2 regions of the Pseudoalteromonas sp. THAF3 genome follow, and region 2 is predicted to be linked to the other one. Evidence: predicted binding sites of a transcription regulator. Region 2 holds the regulator's gene; the other holds the start of a gene.

Region 1 (5,305 bases), 1.4 Mb from region 2:
CCAAGAGAGGGTTTTTCGGCAATATAAAGCTTCATGACAATAACTGGCTATTTATACAGTTATTACAGTGTAGAGTATAATTACGAGCTAGGAAAGAGTGCGCGCGGCTGTTTTGTTTCTTCTTGCCTGCAACCAAAACAGTATCGGTAAATAGCACAATATTAAAGTGACGCTGTTTATGATTGGTATTAGGGTTTTGTAAAGGTACGAGCTATTAAATGTTAGATCCCATAAATGGCGATCGGCGACACGCCAAAGCTGTAAAAAAGGCGCGGCAACGACAATAAGCTGACCAGCAATACTTTGCCACATATGCACTTTGCCACGAATGCCCCAGTAGGCAATAATCGCCATCCAGGTAATATCGTTGCTTGCCCATATGACATAACGCCAGATCATGTCTTTATCCCAATCGAGCAAAAAATCGTGTATCAGTGTTCCGTAGAGAAAGAAAGCGGCGGTTAGAAGGACAAACCGCAAGGCCTTGTACTCACGAGTAAGGACATAGAAAACAATAGCGGGCAGCAAAAATGCTGCCCAACTATTGTTTAGAAAGATTAACGTTTCCTCTAGCCAACTAGGCATAAGTACTTAGCCTAACGACTGTTCGGTGTCTTTGTTATCGTCTCCGCTTTTATCATCAGTGCCGCTACCATTTCCGGGTATACTGGCAAACTTATGCAAATCCAACATCCTGTGCTCCCTGTCTATTCAGCTTTAATTCAGTTGCTAAATTACCGTATTTTTGGCACAAAGCCAATAGTTACTGCACAACTTCAATGGGGTCAGATTCTTTGGCTTTACCCTGCATGATTGAAATCTCGACGCGGCGATTACGCTTACGATCTTCATCAGTTTCATTGGGCACTAACGGCCGTGTATCTGCGCGCCCCACCACGACCATTCTACTTTTATCAAAGTCATCAACCTTTTGCATTTCACTGGCAACCGCAACTGCGCGCATCGCGCTCAGGTCCCAGTTGTTGGTATAGAGCTCATTAGAGACTTGGAAGTCATCGGTGTGCCCCGAGACAGTGATTTCCCCGGGTACATCTTTTAGTAATTCAGCAATATCTTGAATAATAGGCTTAAATTTTGGCTGTAAGAAAGCACTGCCGGAGGGAAAAGAGCCGTTTTCACGGATGCGAATAATTATTTGCTGCCCTAGAGATTCCAGTTCTATGGCGCCGTCAATAATTTGCTGTTCTAGCTGTTGTGCAATTTTCTTCACCAGCTCATTGGTGCGCTCTTGGTCTGCTGCGGCGATGGCTTGCTGTTGTGACTGCTCATCGGCGGTACTGGCAGACTCCCCACCGCGTTGGTCCCCACGCTGCTCTTTACGACCGCCTGCGGAATCTTCTTCCCCTGCTTGGAACTCCAGCATTTGCTGTGTCATTTCAACAGTTTGCTGTTGAATTGTCTCGATGGGCGTGGGGTCTGGGCGCCCCGGTTTAAATTCCATGGCGATGACACTGGTTCCTTTAGGTATGTCTTTTACTTCCAGTTTATTTTGCACACCAAAAGCAAACTTCATGGAACCAGCAATTTGCTTAAACTTGAGCACATCCATCTCGGAGAACGCCAATAGCAATACGAAGAAACACATCAGTAGCGACATCAAGTCTGCGAACGTGCCCATCCAAGCCGGTAATCCGGGAGGGGGGCATTTGCAGGGTTTTTCATCCGACATACTTACTCCTCGGTATCAACTTGGCGCTTGGACTCTGCCAGATAATTTTTCAGAATGCCTTCGATAACTTTAGGGTTTTGTCCGTCTTGAATACCTAGGATAGCGTCTAAGATCAGCCGTTGATTGAGCTCTTCTTCGTCTTTGCGCAGTTCTAACTTGGATTGGATAGGAATAGCTATCACATTGGCGAGAAACGCACCGTACAATGTGGTTAGTAGCGCCACCGCCATCGCGGGACCAATCGCTTTGGGGTCATCCATGTTAGAGAGCATCGCCACCAACCCGATCAAGGTCCCGATCATACCCATTGCCGGGGCTATATCACCCAAGGCCTTAAACAGTCCAGCGCCTTGCTCATGGCGAGCGGTGGTTAACAAAATATCTTTTTGCAAAGTAGCACGAACCACATCGGCGTCATGGCCATCAACCAACATATCAATGCCTTTGCGCATAAACTTGTTGTTAATCTCTGCCTCTTCTAGCGCTAAAAAGCCCCCTTTACGAGCAGAGTCTGCCAGCTCTACAGCCTTCTCAATAAGCTCATCAGGTGATTCAATCTTAAACATGAAGGCCTTGCCGGCTACTTTCCCTATGGTGAAAAATTGCCCCATGGTGTAGTTAGCAAGCACAATAAAAAGAGAACCACCAAATACAATTAGCACCGAAGGAGTGTTATAGAACATGCCCACATCACCACCAAGCACCATAGACATGACAACGAAACCAATCGCGCCGAGAATACCTATTATGGTTGCTAAATCCACATGTCCTCCACCCACTTTTCTATTCAGCGCCTTCCCACTAAAGCCCTATATATGGCCAGGGAATATCAGACGTTATTATAATTACTCTTGAGATATCGGCAACTTGCTGAATTACTTGAATCATTTTTTTAAAATCGCGAAGCGACAATATTAAAACTAGCATGCCTACACAGCTTTGCCGTGAAAATCGCATCCATCTTTGACCTAGTCCACGATTCCCCCTAAAATTGGCGCTCTTATTAGGTGTAGTGAGTGACAAGGCCATGGCCCAAAAAAAACCAGAAAACCTAAGCTTTGAAGAAGCCATTAATGAATTGGGGCAAATTGTAACTGATATGGAGCAAGGAGAATTGTCTTTAGAGCAATCTTTAAAGCAATTTGAACGCGGTATTGGTCTGGCAAATGCATCGGCTCAAAAGCTTGATAACGCCCAGCAGAAAGTAAGCATGTTAATGAGCAACGACCTAAACGCTGAGCTCACCCCAATGGATGATCAAGAGTAGTCGCCCCTGTGAATTTAAAACATGCCTTAGCACAGGCACAACAGGATGTGCTACACACCCTACAGCGTTATTTTCAAACACAGCAACAAACACAGCCTCAATTATTGGCGGCAACGCAGTACTGTATTGAAAATGGTGGCAAGCGCTTGCGACCATTTTTAGTCTATGCTGTAGGTAATATGCTTGCAGCACATCAAGACGATCTTCACAAAGCCGCTGCAGCCATTGAGTGTATTCATAGTTACTCTCTGGTGCATGATGATTTACCGGCCATGGACGATGATGAATTACGGCGCGGTCGACCCACCTGCCATATCGCATTTGACGAGGCCCACGCTATTTTAGCTGGCGACACCTTGCAAACCATTGCCTTTGAGCTGCTCAGTAGCACTGACTTTGATATCGGCGCTAGCCAACAGTTAGCATTGGTAAGAAGTTTAAGCCAAGCTTCAGGACTATTGGGTATGGTAGGCGGCCAGGCACTAGATATCGCGGCCACCGATAAAGCGATTTCCTTAAATGAACTTGAGCATATTCATCGTCTAAAAACCGGGGCATTGCTAAGCTGCGCCATTAAGCTGGGCTATTTGTGCTCCCCGAACGTAGAAAACAGCACACGTGCTGCATTAGACGATTACGGCCGTGCCATCGGCCTGGCTTTTCAAGTGCAAGATGATATTTTGGATGTTGAAGGAGATACCGCCACGCTAGGAAAGCCGCAAGGCTCTGATGTGGCTGCAAATAAATCTACTTATCCTGCGCTTATGGGCCTTGATGGTGCCAAAGATAAGATGCAGCATTTGTATCAACAAGCTATTGATGCGGTGTGCCCGCTCCCATATGACACCCGTGTTCTCGAGCAACTCGCAGGCTATATCATCGCCAGAGATCATTAAAAATGACTACTGATGCGAAGGGCTGGTTTGATATACTTCAGCCATCGCAGTAAAGGATAAAACGACGCATGAATTTGGATAGTAGCAAGTATCCCTTATTACAACAGGTCAGCAAGCCTGAACAACTTCGCGAGCTACCGCAAGAGCGGTTAGGCGCGTTTAGCCACGAACTGCGGGACTACTTACTAAACTCCGTATCGCAAAGTAGCGGTCACTTTGCCTCCGGGCTCGGCACGGTTGAACTGACTGTTGCGCTGCACTATGTGTATAACACCCCGTTTGATCGCCTGATTTGGGATGTAGGCCACCAAGCCTATCCGCACAAACTGATCACCGGCCGCCGTGAGCAAATGCACACTATTCGCCAAAAAGATGGATTACATCCGTTCCCTTATCGCGGTGAGAGCGAGTACGACACCTTTAGTGTCGGTCATTCGAGTACCTCCATCTCCGCCGCTTTAGGTATGGCTATTGCTGCACAAAAAGAAGGCCAAGGCCGTAAAACCGTTGCCGTCATCGGCGATGGTGCTATCACTGCGGGCATGGCCTTTGAGGCGATGAACCACGCTGGCGATATCAATTCCGACATGTTAGTCATTTTAAATGACAACGAGATGTCTATTTCAGAAAATGTCGGCGCGTTAAATAATCATTTTGCGCGTATTCTCTCCGGTAGCTTTTATGCCAATATTCGTGAGGGCAGCAAAAAGCTCTTATCAGGGTTACCGCCTGTGAAAGAACTGGCTAGCCGTATGGAAGAGCATCTTAAAGGCATGGTTATACCGGGCACCTTCTTCGAAGAGCTTGGCTTTAATTATATCGGCCCAATCGATGGCCATGATGTCAACATGCTGGTCGACACCCTGCGCAATATGCGCAACCTCAAGGGTCCTCAGCTACTGCATATAAAAACCCAAAAGGGCAAGGGTTATAAGCCAGCTGAAGCCGATCCTATTGGTTACCATGCGGTGCCCAAGTTTGACCCGACCGTGACTAAATTACCCAAATCTAAGCCGGGCGCACCGACCTTTTCAAAAGTGTTCGGCGATTGGTTGTGTGATATGGCCAGCGTTGATGACAAACTGATGGCCATCACTCCGGCAATGCGCGAAGGCTCGGGCATGGTGCGCTTCTCTAAAGAGTATCCACAACAGTATTTTGATGTTGCCATTGCAGAGCAGCATGCGGTCACACTCGGTGCAGGGTTTGCGTGTGAAGGCCTAAATCCCGTAGTAGCAATTTATTCAACCTTCTTACAACGAGCCTACGATCAACTTATTCATGATGTAGCGCTACAGGAATTGCCTGTGCTCTTTGCCATTGATCGCGCTGGCGTGGTTGGCGCCGACGGGGAAACTCATCAGGGCACGTATGACTTAAGTTATTTACGCTGTATTCCTAATATGGTCATTATGGCGCCGGCTAACGCCAATGAATGCCGTAATATGCTCT
Region 2 (5,305 bases):
TCCATCAGTTCAGAAGTAACCTGGCGCTTACCTTGGCGAAGAATATCAAATACATTCTCAGCACCATGACAGGCATCCACCAGCTCATTCATGCCAAGGAACCCAGCTCCCCCTTTAACAGTGTGGAAGCCCCGGAAGATAGCGTTGAGCAAGTCTTTATCATCAGGGTTATTTTCAAGCTCTACTAACTGCTCAGAGAGCTGCTCCAATATCTCACCTGCTTCGACTAAAAAGTCCTGTAAAATATCTTCATCTACTTCAAAGCTCATGCAGCCGCTCTCCTCTTTAGAAGCCTAAACTAGACAACAAGTCGTCTACTTCATCTTGGCCTGAGACCACGTCATCACGTGATTCTGTGTCTATAATTGGCCCTTCTGGACCTTCAGCGTTCACAGCTGGTTTTGCTTTTTGTTGTTCAACCACCGGTTCTTCACCTTCGTTGCCCGCAAACACAGTTAATAAATTAATAAGGCTGTCTTCTACCTCGCGCACCAGCTCGATTACGCGGCGAATTACCTGCCCTGTTAAATCTTGGTAGTCTTGCGCCATCAGCACATTGTTAAGAAGGTCGTGCAGCTCCACTGTACTGCCTTGAGAGCGGTTCATAAAACTATCAAGCTGATGACACAACTGCTTGAACTCACCTAATTCGAGATCGCGACGCATCAATTTATCCCAAATGGGTTTAATTTGATGTAGTTCAGTGGATAGCTGCTCAGCGATGGGCAAACTAGCTTCCACGGCATCCATGGTTTTATTTGCCGCCTGCTCGGTCATTTCCATCACGTAATTAAGACGCTGCTTAGCATCGGGAATGGCTTCTTGCGTGAGGTCGTTCAAGCGCGTATCGAGTTGGAAATTCTTCAACGACTCGTGAAGTTGCCGCGTCAACTTGCCAACCTCAGCAAACAGTTCGGATTGTTCCTTGGAGGCAGCATCGAGGATCAGCTGATCGGCTTTCTCCTGCTCACCTTGCTCAAGAAACGATACAAGCTGTTTGGCTTGCTCTAGGGTAATGTGAGGTGCAGCGGGAGCTGACATAAACCTCTCCTTCTCGGTTAACCTAAGCGCTCAAATACTTTATCCAGCTTGGTTTTTAATGTAGCTGCGGTAAAGGGCTTAACGATGTAACCGTTCACGCCAGCTTGGGCAGCGGCAATGATTTGTTCCTTCTTCGCCTCTGCAGTTACCATCAGTACTGGAATGTGCTTTAAGCTGTCGTCGGCGCGAATTGCACGGAGCAAATCGATACCCTGCATACCTGGCATGTTCCAATCGGTAACCACAAAGTCAAACTCTTGGTTTTGCAACATGGGCAGCGCGGTACTACCATCGTCCGCTTCTTGCACGTTGGTAAAGCCTAAATCACGCAATAGGTTTTTAATGATTCTTCTCATAGTGGAAAAGTCATCGACCACGAGAATTTTCATGTTTTTATCCAAAGTATCCTCCAGTGAGGTATGAACCTTTATTCTTACTACTAATTGACCCAGTCATTGACTTTCGCTTTGAGCTTAATCATTGCCTGACCATGTATCTGACTCACACGGGACTCACTTACGTCCAGTATTTGCCCAATTTCTTTTAAATTCATTTCATCGTTATAGTACAACGATAATACCAATGCATCACGCTCGGGGAGAGAATTAATTGCCGCTACTAATGCTTGGTTAAAGCGTTCGTTGTGAACGCTGGTGTAGGGCCGCCCCGTTTGAGATTGTTCACTGCTCGGGGTGAGTACATCTTCATCGACACCTAAGTCTTCGATACCGAGCACTTTAGAGCAATTAACATCGTTTAAAATATGATGGTATTCATCGAGCGAAATATCAAGTTTTTCAGCTACTTCAACATCCTTTGGTTCCCGACCTAGGGAGGTTTCCAATTCATGTACAGCGGTAGCTACAGCGCGGCTATTGCGATGTACCGATCGTGGAGCCCAATCTCCCCGTCGTACTTCATCAAGCATCGCACCACGAATACGAATACCAGCAAACGTCTCAAAGCTGGCGCCTTTACTGGCGTCAAAGGTTTTTGATGCCTCGATGAGGCCAATCATGCCGGACTGAATGAGATCATCGAGCTGCACACTCGCAGGCAGTCGAGCCAGCAAATGACATGCAACACGCTTGACCAGCGCGGCATGGCGCTCGACCAGAGTGTTTAATTGTAATTGATCTTGATATCCAGCCACTTTATTCATAAATCCGAACAACAGTTAATTATTGACCAGCTTTTCAATGAAGAACTCCAAATGCCCCGATGGTTGATTAGGGGTTGGCCATTTTAGTGCCTTGCCAGCGAGACTTTTCAGCGATACCGAAGCGGGTGAGTTAGGGAATAACTCCACGACGGCTTTCTGGCGACGCGTTGATTTACGCATGTTTTCATCATAGGGCACGGTGGCCACTAATTCGAGCGCCACATCTAAAAATCGGTCGGTTACTTTGGAGAGTTTGGCAAATAAGTCTTGCCCTTCACGCTGGCTGCGCACCATATTGGCAACGACTTTGAATTTGTATACGCCATGTTCACGACTAAGCACCTTGATCAACGCGTAGGCATCGGTTATCGAGGTTGGCTCATCGCAGACCACCACCACAACATCTTGCGCAGCTCGCGAGAAGCTCAGTACCATATCGGAGATACCGGCGGCGGTGTCGACAATGAGGACATCAAAGTCGTTATCGAGCTCGCTAAACGCACGGATTAAACCTGCATGCTCTGCGGCACTCAGTTCAACCATGCTCTGTGACCCCGATGTTGCCGGAGCAATACGAATGCCCGCAGGCCCAGTTACCAGTATATCGCGCAGTTCGCACTCACCACTTAGAACATGAGAAAGGTTCTTTTCAACACGCAGACCAAGCATAACGTCACAGTTTGCCAGTCCTAGGTCAGCATCTAACACTAAGACACGTTTGCCTTGCTGACCCATGGCAATAGCTAAATTCAAAGAGACATTGGTTTTACCGACGCCCCCTTTGCCACCGGTCACGGCGATTACTTTTACGCCTTGGCTATTGTTTTGATTCATTTTTCGAAGGCCACTTGCTTGATCGTGCACTGTGTTAATCATACATTCCTACTGCCTGAGACGCCACTGTTTGGCGCCCTGCTGGTGCCGCTGATTTTTGTGTTTTTTGGTGTTTGATAAACAATTGTTCAGCTTTTCTAACCATTTTTTCTGAGTTAGCAACGCGAATATCTTCTGGAACGCGTTGACCGTTAGTAAGATACCCTATTGGTAAGCGATTTTGAATCGCTACACTAATAATCTCGCCTAAACTTAGACTTTCATCAAGTTTGGTGAAAATACAACCACTTAAGTCAACTTTTTGGAAGTGCCTTACGGTTTCTTGAAGCACTTCATGTTGTGCTGTGGCACTGAGCACTAAATAGCTACGAATATCGACTCGCGTACTACGCATGAGCGTGTTTAATTGCTCACTTAAACGTAAATCGCGCTGGCTCATTCCCGCAGTGTCAATTAATACTAGACGTTTATTGCGTAATTGATAAAGCACATCGGCCAATTCATTGGCATCTTTTACTTGCTTCACAGGGCAACCAATGATGCGTCCATAAGTTGCTAGCTGCTCGTAAGCACCGATACGGTATGTATCCGTGGTGATCAGCGCAACCTTGTCAGCGCCATATTTTTGCGCCCCTAATGCGGCCAGTTTTGCAACCGTTGTGGTTTTGCCTACGCCAGTAGGACCGACTAACGCATATACGCCGCCATGACGTAAAATCTCATTATTGGTGGTGTGTAGCTGCTTTTGCACCATATCCAGAGCTGCACTCCATGCTTGCTTGCGCGATACGTCGTCTGGTACATAACGCACTAACTGCTCAGCCACTTCAGTGTCGATACCCATGCCCTGCAAGCGCTCGATGAAGCAGGCACGAGTTGGATCGCGGCGCGCTCGGTCCTGATGTAATAGGCCGGATACTTGATGTTCAAGAAGCTGACGAATGGCATTCATCTCATCGCGCATGGCACTGATCTCTTCGCTGTCCATGGCCTCTTGCTGTACAGAATCTTTGGGCTGGCGGTGTAGCTCATCAAAACCGTCACCGTCCAAATCATCACCCATGGACTGCGCTGCAGCGCGGGCTTGCGTTGGCTCTGCTAGCGTTGGCTGCGGAGCGTAGTTATTGGCCGGCGCAGCGCGACGCTGAGGCTGTGCAACGGGCTCTTCAGGCGCGCTCATATCAATACCTGATTGCGAAAACATGTCGGCGAGAGCAGCGTTCTTTGGTTTCGGACTCTGACGCTCTAACAACGCCTGCAATGAATCAGCCACACCATTGTGACTTTGCAGCTCGGGACGTTGCGTACGTGTTTGTGGGCGTACCATACGCTGCTCAGTGGCACGCGGCTGCATTTGCTGCTGGGGAGCGCTTTTCGGTGCGGCTGCTGGGCGTTCATGGTCAATAGCAGCAACGATTTCAACGCCATCTGCAAGCTTTTTATTCGACATGATCACCGCGTCAACACCCAGCTCATCTTTTACTTCTTTCAGTGCTGTACGCATATCTTTAGCAAAAAAGCGTTTGATTTTCATAATATTACCCTCTCACAACCGGCTTTCCGATCTATTGCTGTCCAACGGAGCTAACAATCTTAATTTGACGCTCATCGGGCACTTCTTGGTAAGACATCACCTTCAGCCCAGGGATGGTGTGCTTCACAAAACGTGATAACACTGTACGAAGCATCCCGGAGGTCAATAAGATGGAAGGTTCACCCGACATTTCTTGGTTCTGGTGGGCTTCGCTTAAAGAGGCCTGTAGCCGCTCTGCCAAGCCTGGCTCAATGCCAGCACCCTCATCTCCTGCGTTCTGAAGCGACTGATGCAACATCTGTTCCAACTCAGGCGCCAATGTTATGACAGGAATTTCTGGCGTAGCGCCAACCGCATCTTGCACAATCAAACGACGCAATGAAATACGTACCGCTGCGGTTAATACATCTGGGTCTTGGCTGCGTGGACCATATTCTACGAGTGTTTGCACTATGCTACGCATATCGCGAATAGCAACGCCTTCATTGAGGAGATTTTGTAGCACTTTCACTATGGTCGTCAGCGGTAACACATCTGGTACTAGACCTTCTACTAGACGCGGATGGCTTTTCGCTAGCATATCAAGCAGACTCTGCACTTCTTCGTGGCCCAATAGCAGTGAGGCGTTATTAGTGAGTAACTGGCTAATGTGGGTCGCCACTACTGTAGCAGCATCAACGACGGTGTAACCTAAAGACTGTGCTTCATCTTTTTGCTCTGGTTTGATCCACACC

Evidence for each region. Region 2 encodes FliA, which starts transcription of late flagellar genes. Its sites were predicted from a motif close to CTAAAGNTNNNNNNNNNNNNGCCGATA; they were not measured.
Region 1: pomA (flagellar motor protein PomA) is a predicted target of FliA. The motif match lies at 2,548-2,574, and genes of this name have one in related genera.

The regions. Positions count from the first base shown of each region.
Region 1 covers NZ_CP045418.1:879,418-884,722, reverse strand. Annotated here, with positions in the region: gene FIU82_RS04025 (DNA topoisomerase III) at 1-35, opposite strand, end outside; gene FIU82_RS18720 (hypothetical protein) at 88-399, opposite strand; gene FIU82_RS04015 (flagellar motor protein MotB) at 764-1,690, opposite strand; gene pomA (flagellar motor protein PomA) at 1,693-2,454, opposite strand; gene FIU82_RS04005 (exodeoxyribonuclease VII small subunit) at 2,718-2,957, shown strand; gene ispA ((2E,6E)-farnesyl diphosphate synthase) at 2,966-3,853, shown strand; gene dxs (1-deoxy-D-xylulose-5-phosphate synthase) at 3,922-5,305, shown strand, end outside.
Region 2 covers NZ_CP045418.1:2,316,479-2,321,783, forward strand. Annotated here, with positions in the region: gene FIU82_RS10790 (chemotaxis protein CheA) at 1-269, opposite strand, end outside; gene FIU82_RS10795 (protein phosphatase CheZ) at 286-1,041, opposite strand; gene cheY (chemotaxis response regulator CheY) at 1,059-1,442, opposite strand; gene FIU82_RS10805 (RNA polymerase sigma factor FliA) at 1,481-2,203, opposite strand; gene FIU82_RS10810 (MinD/ParA family protein) at 2,219-3,079, opposite strand; gene flhF (flagellar biosynthesis protein FlhF) at 3,072-4,571, opposite strand; gene flhA (flagellar biosynthesis protein FlhA) at 4,603-5,305, opposite strand, start outside.